DNA from 2 places in the Streptomyces sp. NPDC048484 genome. Region 2 is predicted to be linked to the other one. Evidence: riboswitches for the same ligand, from Rfam matches in the RefSeq annotation. Region 2 holds a riboswitch; the other holds the start of a gene.

Region 1 (3,397 bases), on a different contig from region 2:
GCGTACGGCCTCGGGGCCCAGATCGGCCAGTATGTGCGAGGCACGGGCGAAGAGGAAGTCGCCGGTGAGGACCGCGACCGAGTTGCCCCAGCGGCTGTTGGCGCTGGGCACCCCGCGGCGCACGTCCGCCTCGTCCATCACGTCGTCGTGGTACAGCGTGGCGAGGTGGGTCAGCTCGACGACGACCGCCGAAGGCACGATGCCCGGCGCGTACGGGTCGCCGAACTGGGCGGCGAGCGTCACGAGCAGCGGCCGGAACCGCTTGCCGCCCGCACGCACGAGGTGCTGTGCGGCCTCCGTGATGAACGGGACCTCGCTCTTGGTGGCCTCGAGCAGTCCCTCCTCGACAGCTGCCAGTCCGGCCTGGACATCGGCTTCGAGAGCCTGGTCCCGCACGCTCAGCCCGAACGGCCCGACGACGGTCACGAGGGTCTCCTGTCTGCTGACGCTCTCAACGGCGGTCTCTGGATGCTCTGGGTGTGCTGCGTGCTGTGGGTGTTTGTCGATGTGTCGCTGCCGGCACTCAAGTCAGCGTATCCGGTCGTCTTTCGATCACGATGAGCGCCCGCCCGTCACCCGCCGCCACCCTGCCGGACACGCTCCACCTGGCCCCTTTTGCCCCGTCGGCCAGGCCGGGCCGTATTGGATCACAGGCGGCATGCTCTTGATCTGCTGATATGACTGATGCGACCGATACAGCTGATACATCATGAAAGAGTCACCCTTTTCAGGAAGTGTTGAATCCTGTCCCACTTCCTGCCGGGGCTCGGCGACATCCTCCGGAGACCTCCGGCCTGTCGGCCACCGTGAAGCCACCGAGGTGACATCCGCACGCATCCGCACACCCTCCCCCCACGAGACGATCCACGAGTGAACATCCGCGTTCCCCTCACAGACGGAACCAATGCTCTACGCGTCTCTCTACGCGCGTGTGCGTGACACCCGAAGCCCCACGCGCGCTCCACGCGCATGTGACGCCCCCTCACGAACGAACCCGTACCGGCTCCACTCCCGCCTCCGCGACGGGACCCCGACGACTCCTCACCCCTCGTCACCATCCCTCGCCACCCGAGGCGTCCTGGACCTGACAGGCCGTCACGGTCGCGACCGCGCGACTCCGTGAGAATCGGGCCCTACGAAGGATGCGCTTTTCGATACGAACTCGGCCCGGGCCGCGCTTTTCTGATGCACCTCCGCAGAACAATGCCTGGCTGTTTTCGTGCGGATGCCGATGAATTGACGCGCCAGCTCGATACCCGCTCACCGGGTCGACGACGAGCCCCGCCCCCTCTCACGAGCTCTCACGGGCTCACCACCCTGCGGCCGCGAAACCTCGCCATCCGACATCCAGAGCACCGGGCAAATCCCCCTCCTTTCGGGCATTCCGCGCCTCTCGCGCACCATAAGGCACCAGAACCCCCCAAAGGCGCGACTTGCCCGAATTGCTTATCGGTTTCCTTAATTAACCATCTGCGTCAGTGAATTGGGTCACGCCTGTCCGAAGTGATCGTTTCATAGTGCCCGTCGATTTCCGTTCACGGAAAGCAAGTTGAACTTTGCCTTCCGTATGGATCAAGGGATATTCGTCAGACAACGCAGGTCATGACCATCGCCGTGTGAATTCGGGGCTTGTTATCGGCATGTGCTCTCGCATACGTTCACGTCACTCCGGACGGATCGCCTAATCCTGCCGCCGACCGGAAAACCCAGCCACCCATTCACTCGCGTACGGCAGGAGCGGGGGACCCAGGTAAGCCGCCGGTCCGGATATCGGAACGGCTAGGGGTGTAATCGCGTACAGCACGCGGCCGGGCATCTCCCGCCCGAACCCGACAGCTCACCTCGCAGGCGCCGGAGAGGAATTCGTCATGTCCGCACGCGGTAAGCACCGCCGCCCCGGTAAGAGCACCCTCACCCGTGGCATCGTCGCCGCGGGAACGGGGGGTGCCGCGCTCGCGCTCCCCATCGTGGGGGCCACCGGCGCCCACGCCGCACAGCCGGCCCAGGCCGCCTCGGCCGCGGTCCCGCAGGTCTCGCTGGTCACGTACAAGGTGGTCGAGGGCGACACCCTCGCCAAGATCGCCAAGGCGCACACCACGGGCGACTGGAAGAAGCTGTACAAGGCCAACCGCGCGGTCATCGGTGACGACCCGGCGGCCATCCGCCCGGGCCTCAAGCTGACCGTGGGCACCAAGAACGCCAAGACCTCGGGGAAGACGGCCAAGGCGACCACGGCGTCCGCCGCCACCCCGGCCTCCGCGAAGACCTACACGGACGACCTCGACGGCTGGATCAGGGAGTCGCTCGACATCATGGCCCAGCAGGGAATCCCGGGCACCTACGACGGAATCCAGCGCAACATCATCCGCGAGTCGTCGGGCAACCCGCAGGCCATGAACAACTGGGACTCCAACGCGGTCGCCGGTACGCCGTCCAAGGGGCTCCTCCAGGTCATCGACCCGACCTTCACGGCGTACCACGTGACCGGCACGTCGCTGGACCCCTTCGACCCGGTCGCCAACATCACGGCGGCGTGCAACTACGCCGCCGCGAGGTACGGCTCGATCGACAACGTCTTCGGGGCCTACTGACCGGCGCCCGAACCGGTGCTCCGACCGACGCCCTGACCGGCCACCCGACCGGATTGCCGACCGGCCCCTCCAGCGGCTTGCCCGCCGGTACGGGGGCCCGTCGGCCGGTCGGCCCGGCCGACGGAGAACATCCGCTCCAGGACCACCGCGATGCCGTCGTCCTCGTTCGAGGAAGTGATCTCGTCGGCGACGGACTTGAGTTCGGGATGCGCGTTGGCCATCGCGACCCCGCGCGCCGCCCAGTCGAACATGGGGATGTCGTTGGGCATGTCCCCGAAGGCGACGGTCTGTGCCGCTGTCAGGCCCAGATGTCTGGCGGCAAGCGCCAGACCGGTCGCCTTCGTGATGCCGCATGGCTGAAGTTCGACGGTACCGGGGCCGGACATCGTGACGTTGGCGAGGGAACCGACCGCTCCACGCGCGGCGGACGCCAACTCGTCGTCGGAGAGCAGGGGATGACGCAGCAGCACCTTGCTGATGGGCTCCGTCCAGAGGTCGTCGCGGCGCAGCACCCGTACCGCCGGAAGCGTCGGGTGCGGCATCTCGTAGCCCGGCTCGATGAGTGTGAGGCCGTCGACCCCGTCCTGGTCGACGGCTGCGTACACCTCGCCGACCTCCGCCTCGATCTTGCCGAGAGCCACCTCGGCCAGCTCCCGTTCGAGGGTGATGGACCACACCATGCGGTCTGCGCCGGCGTCGTACAACTGGGCGCCCTGTCCGCACACCGCGAGCCCCTGGCTGCCCAGTTCGTCCAGGAGCGGACGCACGCGCGGAGCGGGGCGCCCCGTCACCACGAGGTGCCGGGC
Region 2 (3,397 bases):
CCTTCGGCGAGTACGGCTTCTACGCGGTCTACGCGGCCTTCATGGTCCCGTCCTTCGGACTGCTGACCTGGCTGGCGGTCTGGACCCGCCAGCGCGAACTGGGCACGGTCCGCACCGAACTGCCGTCGTACGCCATGGCCGGCTGGCTCGCCCCGCCCGAACCGTTCGTCCTCGGCTCGATGAAGGCACGGCGGCTGGCCCGGGAGTACGCCACCCACCACGGCGGGCGGGACGCGGGCCGGGCGGTGGCGGAGTACGAGGCGTACGCGACGTCGCTGGCGTTCCTGCGCCACCGGGGCCGCCGGGGCCGCGCGGGCGCCGACTTCGCCGTACGCGAGCGGGAGCTGCTCCACGAGCTGTGGGCCCGCCGGGAACCGGCCCGCCCGGCCCTGGAGTACGCGGCCAGGGCAACCGCCCCGGCACCGTCACCCTGGCCGACGTACGGCTACCCGCACGCCCACCCGGCAGCCCAATCCCCGGCACCCCAGTACCCGGCAGCCCAATCCCCCGCACCCCAACCCCAGTACCCGGCATACAACCCGTACCGCTCCTGAGAAGCCGTGCGGCTGAGGGCGCCGGGCGGTCGGATGCCGAAAAGGGGCACCCCCCGGTTCGGTGAGCGCCGCGTGTACGGGAACGGGCCGTCCGCAATACGCCTCCCGCGCTACCGCCAAGGGCGGGCGGGAGAGGCGGGGGGCCTACGGGTTGCGGGGGTCTGCGAGTTGCGGGGGCCTACGGGTTGAGGCCGTTGCCCCGCAGCCAGGTCATCGGGTCGATCCCGCTGCCGCCGCTGGTGTGGACCTCAAGGTGGAGGTGCGCCCCGGTGACGTTGCCGGTCGCGCCCACGCGGCCGATGACCTCGCCCGTGCTGACCTTCTGCCCGACGCTGACACCGATCGACGACTGGTGGGCGTACCAGAGCTCCGTACCGTCGTCGAGCGTGAGGACCGTGCGGTAGCCGTACGAGCCGTTCCAGCCCGCCTCTGTGATCGTGCCGCTGTGAATGGCCTTGATCGGGGTACCCGTGGGAGCGGCGAAGTCCAGGCCGGTGTGCTGACCCGAGGACCAGAGCGAGCCGGACTGCCCGAAGGTCGAAGTGATCGTGTACGAGGAGGTGGGCAGCGTGTACTGCTTGGCGAGTTCGGCGAAGCGCGCGGCCTCGGCCTTCGCCTTGGCCGCGTCCTTCTTCTTCTGCTCGGCGGCGGCGGCCTTGGCCTTCGCCGCGTCCTGTTCCTTGGCCGCGAGCGTGGATGCCTTCTTCGCGGCGGCGGTCTCGGCGGCCTGCTGGGCCTCGCGGTCCACCTGGTCCTGCTGGAACTCGGCCTGGAGCATGATGCGGGCGCGCAGGGCCTCACCGGCGTCCGCGTTGCCCTGCTCGGCTTCGACGGTGGTGAGGCCGGCAGCGGTGAGCGGAGTGCTGGAGCCCTCGGGAGCCTCGTCCTCCGAGATCAGCGAGCCCACGTTCGGCAGGTCGGGGACCGAGATCGACACCGGCGGCTTGCCGGTCTGCGCGGAGGCCATGCCACCCGCGCCGACGGCGGCTATGACACCGACGCCCAGAACGGTCGAGCTACGGGCGAGCCCTCCGCCGCGCTGCTTGGAGACGCGGTGCCGGCCGCGGATGGGAACGACGGTGTCCGCGGTGGGATTCCAGGCCTCCCAGGTCTCCTCGTCCTTACGGGCACCGTACGCGAAGGTGTCTGGCTTCTTCTCACCCGAGGACTCACCCATCAACTCATTCGGCGTGAACGAGGGTGTGGGGGCAGACCGGTTGGACGCCACGTGGGCGCGCTCCTTTCCTTCCTTCTCGCCTACCGGGTTAGCTGACGGGTTCGGAGCAGGAAGGTCTCCTACGCGTGTCAACCGCGGTGTACTCCACCGCGAAAGACGCGCGATTCACCCCATGTAGGTGGTTCCCCGGTTCCCTTGCGGGATTCGGCGCGTGCGCACGGAGCCGTCTCTTGTGACGGCTGGGACAACCGCGCTGCGTTATCGAACGTTAATAGACCCGGGCACCTGATTCCAAGCTGTTCTGGATGATCGTTAAGGCCCCCGGCCTGGACTTACAGGTGATGAGCGGGGTAAATCGGGCGAGTTGATCGACATTCACAGGCGCCGGATTTTTGACGGTGCGTCAGTCCTTATGCGCAGCGGCGTCGTCCGACTACTGCCGGTAACACGGGCCCGGGAAGGTCACGCCGAGCGGCCTCGGGGAGCCACCAGAGATCGGCTGAGCCCTCCGGTCCGCACGGGTGGACAAGCATGCGAAGTTTCTGGTGCGTCGGATTCCCCTTGGTCGAAAACCCGCCCGCAGGGGCTTCATCCAGCCGCCCGCCTGAACCGCGTGGTCCGTGTGGTCCGCGCGAACCCAGAAAAACACCTGAGGCCGGAATCCATTGGATTCCGGCCTCAGGCCTTCAGTAGCGGGGACAGGATTTGAACCTGCGACCTCTGGGTTATGAGCCCAGCGAGCTACCGAGCTGCTCCACCCCGCGCCGTTAAAGACCACTGTACTCCATTCGCGGGACCCGAAGCACACGGGTAAAGGGCGGGGCTCAGCCCAGGTGCCGGTTGGGTGCTTTCGCCGCGCTTTCGTACTCCGGGAGCACCAGCACGTCGGCGCCTTCCGCGGCCAGCAGGCCGTTCCCGTCCGCCGCCGCCACGAACGTGTCGGGCTCGCGCCACGCGGTGACGACCCGGCGTACGCCCGCGTCGAGGATCAGCCGGGCACAGGGCGCGGGCCGCGAGGCGCGGCGGGCGCAGGGCTCCAGGCTGCTGTAGACCGTGGCGGCCGGGAGCCGGGGGTCGCCGGGCTCGATCTTGGCGAGCGCGACCTCCTCGGCGTGCGAGACGGGGTCGGACTCACGGGAGTACCCGCGGGCCAGCTCCGTACCGTCGGCCGCGACGACGACCGCGCCGACGCTGAACGCCGTCCGTGAGGGCGGGCACTGTACGGCCAGTTCGCAGGCGAGCTCCAGCCACCGGTGGTCGGCGGCCGAGGGGACGGGCCCGGTACCGGGCGCGGTGGGCACGTACCGCATGAGCACCACGTCCCCCACGGGTCGCGTCTCGACCAGCCGCAGCCGGCTGCGGGGGCCGCCGGGGTACGCCCCGGACCCGAACAGCTGCGGCGCGTGCGGCTGCCCCACCACGAGCGGCGCGAGGGCGAGCTGCAGCTCGTCGGCGAGCCCCTGCAGGAGAAGCTGGGTGTGGACCCGGCCGCCGCCCTCGACCATGAGCCGCCGCACGCCCCGGACGTCGTGCAGATGGGTGAGTACGGCCCGCCAGTCCAGGCCGGGTCCCACGGAAACGACGTCGACGCCCAGCCCGCGCAGTGCGTGGGTGGCCGTCCGGGCGCCCTCGTCGGACGTGTAGACGATCTTCTCGCCGCCGGTGG

What was found. Region 2 has a riboswitch for cyclic di-AMP ahead of AB0D14_RS37195 (M23 family metallopeptidase). Riboswitches for the same ligand answer to the same signal wherever they lie in the genome.
Region 1: it holds a riboswitch for cyclic di-AMP, as region 2 does, so the genes downstream of both, AB0D14_RS05490 (LysM peptidoglycan-binding domain-containing protein) here and AB0D14_RS37195 (M23 family metallopeptidase) in region 2, are expected to answer to the same signal.

Annotation. Positions count from the first base shown of each region.
Region 1 is NZ_JBEZJY010000004.1:165,010-168,406, reverse strand. Features, by position in the region: gene AB0D14_RS05495 (polyprenyl synthetase family protein) at 1-426, opposite strand, end outside; cyclic di-AMP (ydaO/yuaA leader) riboswitch at 1,702-1,864, shown strand; gene AB0D14_RS05490 (LysM peptidoglycan-binding domain-containing protein) at 1,869-2,591, shown strand; partial or broken gene AB0D14_RS05485 (HAD family hydrolase) at 2,717-3,397, opposite strand, start outside.
Region 2 is NZ_JBEZJY010000052.1:20,536-23,932, forward strand. Features, by position in the region: gene AB0D14_RS37190 (PrsW family glutamic-type intramembrane protease) at 1-554, shown strand, start outside; gene AB0D14_RS37195 (M23 family metallopeptidase) at 733-1,731, opposite strand; cyclic di-AMP (ydaO/yuaA leader) riboswitch at 1,794-1,951, opposite strand; tRNA gene AB0D14_RS37200 (tRNA-Met) at 2,422-2,495, opposite strand; gene AB0D14_RS37205 (dihydrofolate reductase family protein) at 2,556-3,397, opposite strand, start outside.